One region of the Paenibacillus sp. TAB_01 genome, then DNA from elsewhere that is predicted to be linked to it. Evidence: predicted binding sites of a transcription regulator. Region 1 holds the regulator's gene; the other holds the start of a gene.
The links. The regulator Rex, encoded in region 1, represses fermentation and respiration genes when NADH is low (regulators of the CRP and FNR family bind a similar motif). The targets are predictions, from matches to a motif close to TTGTGAAATATTTCACAA.
Positions count from the first base shown of each region.

Region 2: a site for Rex is predicted at 2,005-2,022, ahead of ACHHV8_RS22835 (hemerythrin domain-containing protein). Genes of this name have one in related genera too.

Region 1 is NZ_JBIFNP010000001.1:4,093,857-4,097,270, reverse strand. It holds partial or broken gene dinG (ATP-dependent DNA helicase DinG) at 1-1,547, shown strand, start outside; gene ACHHV8_RS19780 (redox-sensing transcriptional repressor Rex) at 1,544-2,164, shown strand; gene ACHHV8_RS19775 (inorganic phosphate transporter) at 2,254-3,255, opposite strand; gene ACHHV8_RS19770 (DUF47 domain-containing protein) at 3,284-3,414, opposite strand, start outside.
Region 2 is NZ_JBIFNP010000001.1:4,705,186-4,708,599, forward strand. It holds partial or broken gene ACHHV8_RS22825 (nitrite reductase) at 1-191, opposite strand, end outside; partial or broken gene ACHHV8_RS22830 (hypothetical protein) at 178-1,217, opposite strand; gene ACHHV8_RS22835 (hemerythrin domain-containing protein) at 1,415-1,945, opposite strand; gene ACHHV8_RS22840 (hemerythrin domain-containing protein) at 2,148-2,690, opposite strand; gene moaA (GTP 3',8-cyclase MoaA) at 2,764-3,414, opposite strand, start outside.

The DNA of each region.
Region 1 (3,414 bases):
ATGTCGTAATAACTAACCACTCTATGCTGTTTACCGATACCAAAGCGGAGAACCGGCTGCTGCCGAACTATAAGCATTTGGTCATAGATGAAGCGCATCATTTCGAAGAAGTCGCCAGCAAGCATCTTGGCATTGAATTGTTTTACGGCGCCTTTGTCGGCATGCTGTGGTGGCTGTTCAAGGACAGCCGCAGCGGACAGCTGATGTCGCTTAGAGCGAGACTTCAGCGCGACGAATCCGAGCGTGTCAAAGGCTGGAGTCAGACGATTGACGGGCTGACTCCGAAGCTGGTCGAGATCAAGGAGCAGTGGGATGAGCTGGCGGAGCTGCTGTATCAGCTGCTGGCTTCCCGTGCGGACCCGACCCAGATGGAAGGCGGTCAGCTGGTTTACCGCATTAAGAAGGAAGACCAGCCTCAGGGCTGGGATAAGCTGCTCGTGCTGGAGGATAACATCTTCCTGTTGACCAGCGAGGTGCTGAGGAAGCTGGACAAGCTGTTATCGGAAATGAAGGAGATGCAGGACGAGCTGGACCTTCAAGGCATTCTAACGGACGTAACGGGCACCGTGAAGGAGCTTTATCGTCACCGCGATAATTTGCACTACTTCATGACCATGCCTGACGACAATTACGTTTACTGGCTCGAAGCGGGACAATTCAATAAAAGCAAGTCGCTCCAGCTGGTCTGCGTTCCCATCGACGTGAGTCCGATGTTGCAGCAGCATTTCTTTGACGTGAAGGACAGTATCATTATGACTTCCGCGACTTTGTCGGTAGGGAAGTCGTTCGATTATACTTGCGAGCAGCTCGGCTTGGAGACGGACAGCAAGGAAGAAGAGCCGAAGCTGAAGACCGTACAGCTGCCGTCCCCTTTTAACTACAGGCAGCAGGCGCTGGTGGCCATCCCCAGAGATTTCCCGAGCATTCGGGGAAATGCCGGTGAGAAGCAGTTTCTGGAGCATCTGACCCAATCGCTGGCGGAGGTTGCGCTGGAAACCAAAGGGCGCATGCTTGTGCTGTTTACCTCGAACCGGATGCTGAAGCTGGTTCATGCCTCGCTTAAAGACCGGCTGGCTCCCTTCGGGATGCAGGTTCTCGGTCAAGGCGTGGACAGCAGCAACCGGAGCAAGCTGACAAGGCTGTTTCAGAACAGCGCCTCCAGCATTCTTTTGGGTACCAGCAGCTTCTGGGAAGGAGTCGATATTCCGGGTGACGCCTTAACCTGTCTTGCCATCGTTCGTCTGCCCTTCCAGCCGCCGAATCATCCGTTAGTCGAGGCGAAGACGGAGAAGCTGAAGAAACTGAATCAGAACCCGTTTATGAAGCTTTCGGTTCCGCAAGCGGTCATCCGGTTCAAGCAGGGCTTCGGCAGGCTTGTTCGCACAGCGAAGGACAAAGGCATTGTCATTATTTATGACACGAGGGTCATCGATACGACTTACGGGAAATACTTTTTGTACTCACTGCCCGGACCGAAGATCGAGCATATGCCGACCAATCAGCTGGTTCCGCGAATTAAGCAGTGGATGGGGGAAAACGGAGAATGAAAACAATGAAAATATCAGAAGCGGTTGTTCGAAGGCTTCCGGTATATCTTAGATTTTTGAACGAATTGAGCAAAAAAAGCGTCCATACGGTATCCTCACAAGATCTCGGGCAGAAGCTCGATCTGAATCCGGCGCAAATCCGGAAGGATCTCGCGTATTTCGGGGAATTCGGGAAAAAAGGGATCGGCTACGACGTCGACTACTTGATTGAGAAAATACGTCAGATCTTAAAGCTGGACAAGCTGATTCCGGTGGCTTTGGTCGGAGCGGGGAACCTGGGGCGCGCCCTCTGCAATTATAATGCCTACTTAAAGGACAATATGAAAATTGTTGCGGTATTCGATGCTCATGAATCCAAGATCGGCGAATCCATCAATAACTTGAAGGTGAAGCCGATGAGGGAGTTGAAGGAAACGATCGCCGCACTGCACGTAAGAATCGGCATTATTACGGTACCGGCGAACGAAGCGCAGAATGTTGCGAATGAATTTGTCAGCGCAGGGGTTGAAGCGATTCTTAACTTTGCCCCGATTATTATCAAGGTTCCGAACGAAATGAGGGTCCACCATGCGGACTTTACGACGGAGCTGCAAAGCTTGGCCTATTATCTCGATTAATGCCCGCAACGAACGGTAGGGTATCAAAAGAAGCCTGCATCCTTGGGAAAGGAGTGCAGGCTTTTCTCTGTTGGGGATTTTTAGTGCTGTCAGGAGGTGAACTGAAAAATAATTTTGTAAATCAGATAGGCGAGTATCATACTGATCGGAATCGTTATAATCCAGGTCATGACCATCTTGGTGACCGTTGCCCATTTCACATCATGAAACCGCATGACCGATCCGGTACCGATGATGGAAGAGGAAATGACGTGTGTCGTCGATAACGGCATGCCCATTGCTGTGGAGGCTTGGATGACGATGGACGAGTTCAAGTCGGATGCAAAGCCGTTGATCGGCTCGATTTTCATCAGCTTTTTACTCATCGTCTTAATGATCCGCATGCCCCCGATGGACGTTCCAAGCCCCATAGCGATGGCCGCCGAAACTTTAACCCAGAGCGGTACGTCCAGATCGGTTTGATATCCTAGCGCTACAAGGCCGAAGACAATAATACCCATCGCTTTCTGCGCATCGTTGCCTCCGTGAGATAAGGAAAGCAAGCCGGCGGAGAAAATTTGGAAAAATCGGAACGACCGGTTCAACCTGGACCGGGAATGATTTCCGCTTATAATAATCAGCTGGCGAATGATCCACATTAACACGAAGCCCGTTGCAAAAGCAACGATTGGAGACAAAACAAGAATAATAATGATTTCCTTAAATCCGGCCCAGTTGACTTGGTTAAATCCGGCTCCGGCAATGACCGCTCCCGCCAAGGAGCCGATCAGCGTATGAGACGATGAGGAAGGAATGCCGTAGTACCAGGTAATGAGATTCCAGATGATAGCCGTGATCAGCGTAGCAATAACGATTTCTACACCATGATCGATGTTAGCCGGATTGGCTACCTTTCCCCCGATTGTTTTGGCAACTCCGGAGGAATAGACCGCGCCGATGAAATTTAAAATGGCCGCATAAAAAACAGCGAATTTCGGGGTCAGCGCCCGGGTGGAAATGGAGGTTGCAATAGCGTTTGCCGTATCGTGAAAGCCGTTGATGAAATCAAATAGCAGAGCCAGTCCAACAATGATGAGCAATAGGGTTAACATAATTTCCTCCTACGGGTATGAAAAAAGCTTACGAGTAACGCAAAACGACGCTTTCCAATATATTGGCTACATCTTCACAGGCGTCGGTGGTTTGCTCCAGCCTTTCATACAGCTCCTTAATTTTGAAATCATGATAAGGATCCTTCGGATTGGTGAAAA
Region 2 (3,414 bases), 610 kb from region 1:
TTCGGGCACATTTTGCCCAGCGTGACAGGCCAATCGTAGCGCGGCTCGACACCGATAATTTTGTTGGTCGATTTATCTACCCGAAGGTTCATGCCGCACTGCATGCCGCAGTAGGAGCAATGGGTCGGCACGAGCTCTTCGTTCGGGTGCTGTTTATTGGCAATCACTTTGAAAAACTTATCCTTTGGTATTCTGGTTAGCCTCCTTCACGCGAATCTGGTGCGTCGCTATCCCGGTAAACCGGGACATTCTATATTTCCGCCGGCAAGGGAGGCATAGCTCCGCCAAATGATAGCCTTCTTCCGTTTTGAACTCGATTTCGTTCAGTTGAAGCACGTGAATGACATCGTTGGACTGCTCCACCGAGACGAAGCCGCTGCCGCATACCTTGCAGCATTTGGTCGCTTGCTCGGCGTAATGCTCCCGGTAATTTCGGGCGAACACGCTCATCGGCCGGAAAGGAATATGGGCCAGCTTGCCGAAAGGGATGTAAATCAAAGTAACGATGACGGACCATTGATGGATCAAGGTGATGACCGAATGACCGTATCCGTGAAGAACAATATTGCAGAACGTGAGCAGCAGGCCCGTTATGCTTACAAACAGAAGCATATACAACGGGAGAAAATCGTAGATTTGCGTTTGCTCCGCACGCGCCTGCATATTTTTCAATCTGCCGTACAGTGCCATGCATACGCCGCCGATTACCATAAAGGCCGTAATATTCAGCGCGTTGTAGAACAGAAATCCCAGCATGCCGTCCGCTTGAATCCGCATAATTCGATGCCGAAGCCGACGACGGTGTAATATCCGTTCTCTCCCATCGTGAAGTACATCCAGCCGAATACGAGCGGAAATGTAACGAAAGCCGATAGAATACAGCCCCAGCCGAGAAGGACGTGCTGCGTCCAGCGGTACCAGCCGCGGTTCCAAATAAACCGGTACGTGACCAGATGCTCCGCGGTCGTCTGCGGGGTACTTTTGCGAAACAGCAGCTTGATGCCTTTCTTCAGAATGATTTTGGTCGGCGGGCGCTCCCCCCAGGAGATGAAGCGGTAAAATAAGCCGCACACGAAGACGACCGTGCCTACTATGTATCCGTACAGAGCCATGTCAATGTGTGTAAAAAGCCTTGATCCGACTCCCATAAGAATGACCAACCCGCAAACCGTCAGAAAAACACATTTGGCAAATTTTGATGCGAACGCTCGATCCATATTTATCATTGCCCCTTCACATTTCAATCACTGTTGTTTAAACCATGAGCCGGCCCCTGTACTCTGTGAGGAATGTCACTATGTACTCATTTATTCGAAATCCGCTTCATAGCCCAAGAGCAGGCCCTGGATAATACATCAGCACTTACCATCTAAAGGTTAAACAACGACCCCCGTCCCTCACCTGCAAGGGAGGCTCATCTATCTATGACGGCGCTGCCGCCTAAAATTTCATCCACTACCGGGAATACGGTCTCTTCTTCCGCAGCCAGCTGATCGGTCAAGACGGAGCAAGCCACGCAGAGCAAGGATAACGCTTTGTTCAGCTTGGGTATGCCCGCCGCTTCGCAGCCGTCCGCATACGCGAGGAAAGAGCGGACGAAACGTTCCGTTTGCTTATGCTCCTCTTCCAGCACCCAGGCTGAGGTCCAGAAAGTAGGCTCCGCCCCCTGGCAAGCATAGCCGGCGAGAATCGGGAAAATCTCCGTTTCCTCCCGCTGCTCGTGTCTGTCAAGCTTCTCCATCAGCTGCTCCATCTGTCTTTTAATATCTTGAAGCCATTGTTTGGATTGCTCCGAACCCAGCATGGCCGCCATATGACTTGTCTGCTCCTGAATCAGGTCAAGCTCCCTTTTCAAAATGCCATGTTCGTCCTTCAGACGCTCTAATTGCTCCTGAAACCGAATCGTATGAGCCTCGCTAAACGAATCCTTAAGATCGCTTCTCATATGTGTTCCTCCTTCATCCTGCGGTTACCCTTATTGTATGACTTCCCTTGCCGCTCCCACTGTGAAAAGAATCACAATAAATGTTGCGGTTTGGTGACTTTCCTCACGCTTGCAGTATGCGGCAAATTGTGGTTACGATGCCTGCATGCAAAAAGCGGCCTTCCATGACCAATATCTTCGATTTTACCCAGGCAGGACTTGTTCATGAGAAAAAATATTCCAGATCGGTGAGCACTTTTTCCGTTAAAGGCAATATAAGCTGCTCTTCCATCGCGAAATGGTCATTCAAAATCAAGCAGGCCTGCAAGAGAGCGGAAGCCGCTTCAGTTAACTGCTTTTTAACGCCCAAAGGCGCCGTGTCGATCATCGTTTCGTGGAACGATTGAATAAAAGAGACGCCCAGCTGGTGGTCTTTTTCCAATACCCAGAAGGAGGGTCTTATGGTTGGAGCCTGCTGAATGTGAAAGTAGTTCAGCAGAAAAGGGAACAGCCGCTGTTCTTCCCATTCGGAATGCCGCTCCAGCTCCAGCTCGAATTGAGCCGTCTCATTCCTTAGCTTCTGGATCATCTGCAAGCTCTTTGCCACGTCATTTAATAACATGACTTCTTTGGCACTCGTTTCGAGAACCCGTAACCGATTCCGCAGCTGTTCATGCTCTTCCTTTAAACGGTCCGTCGCATAAGCAAGTTCAGCCATGTTTGAAGAAGCGAGGTCTATATGGCGGCCTGAGGCACTTACCTCCATCCGAATCCCCCCGATTTCATATCGTTATCTTGATGGTTCCAGTATAGTCCTGCTTTGGCATCGCTGCTGTGCGTTAAATCACATTAACCGCAATATGAGACATTTCTACTTTCCGCCGCTTCGGCGCCGTTTGGGCGCACCGCATTTCCGAATAACGATCCTCGCGCCTTCCCCAAGCCTCGGCAATGCAGGCTCTGACTTCGTCATCCCCGGCGCCTGCCCGCATGATACGAAGCAGATCGGTCTGCTCGGAGGCGAACAAACAGGTGTACAGCTGGCCTTCAGCGGAAAGGCGGGCCCGCGTACAGCTTCCGCAGAACGCTTGCGTGACGGACGAAATAAACCCGATCTCCTCGTCCGTCCCACGGTACCGGTAACGTGCCGCCACCTCGCCGTAATAATTCGCCTCGACCGGTTCCAGCGGCATCTCTTGATGAATGAGTTCTCTAATCCGCTTGCTTTCCATGACATGCTTTCTATTCCATCCGTTGCTATTGCCGGCATCCATAAACTCGATAAATCTTAAAATATGCCCCCGTTCCCGGAAGTACCTGGCCATCGGGAGGATATCCTGATCGTTAACGCCCTTCTGGACAACCATGTTCACCTTGACGGACAGCCCTTCCGCGGCGGCGGCATCGATGCCTTCCAATATTCGTTTTACCGGAAAGCCCCTGCCGTTCATCGCCCCGAATCGCCCCTCGTCCAGACTATCCAGGCTGAC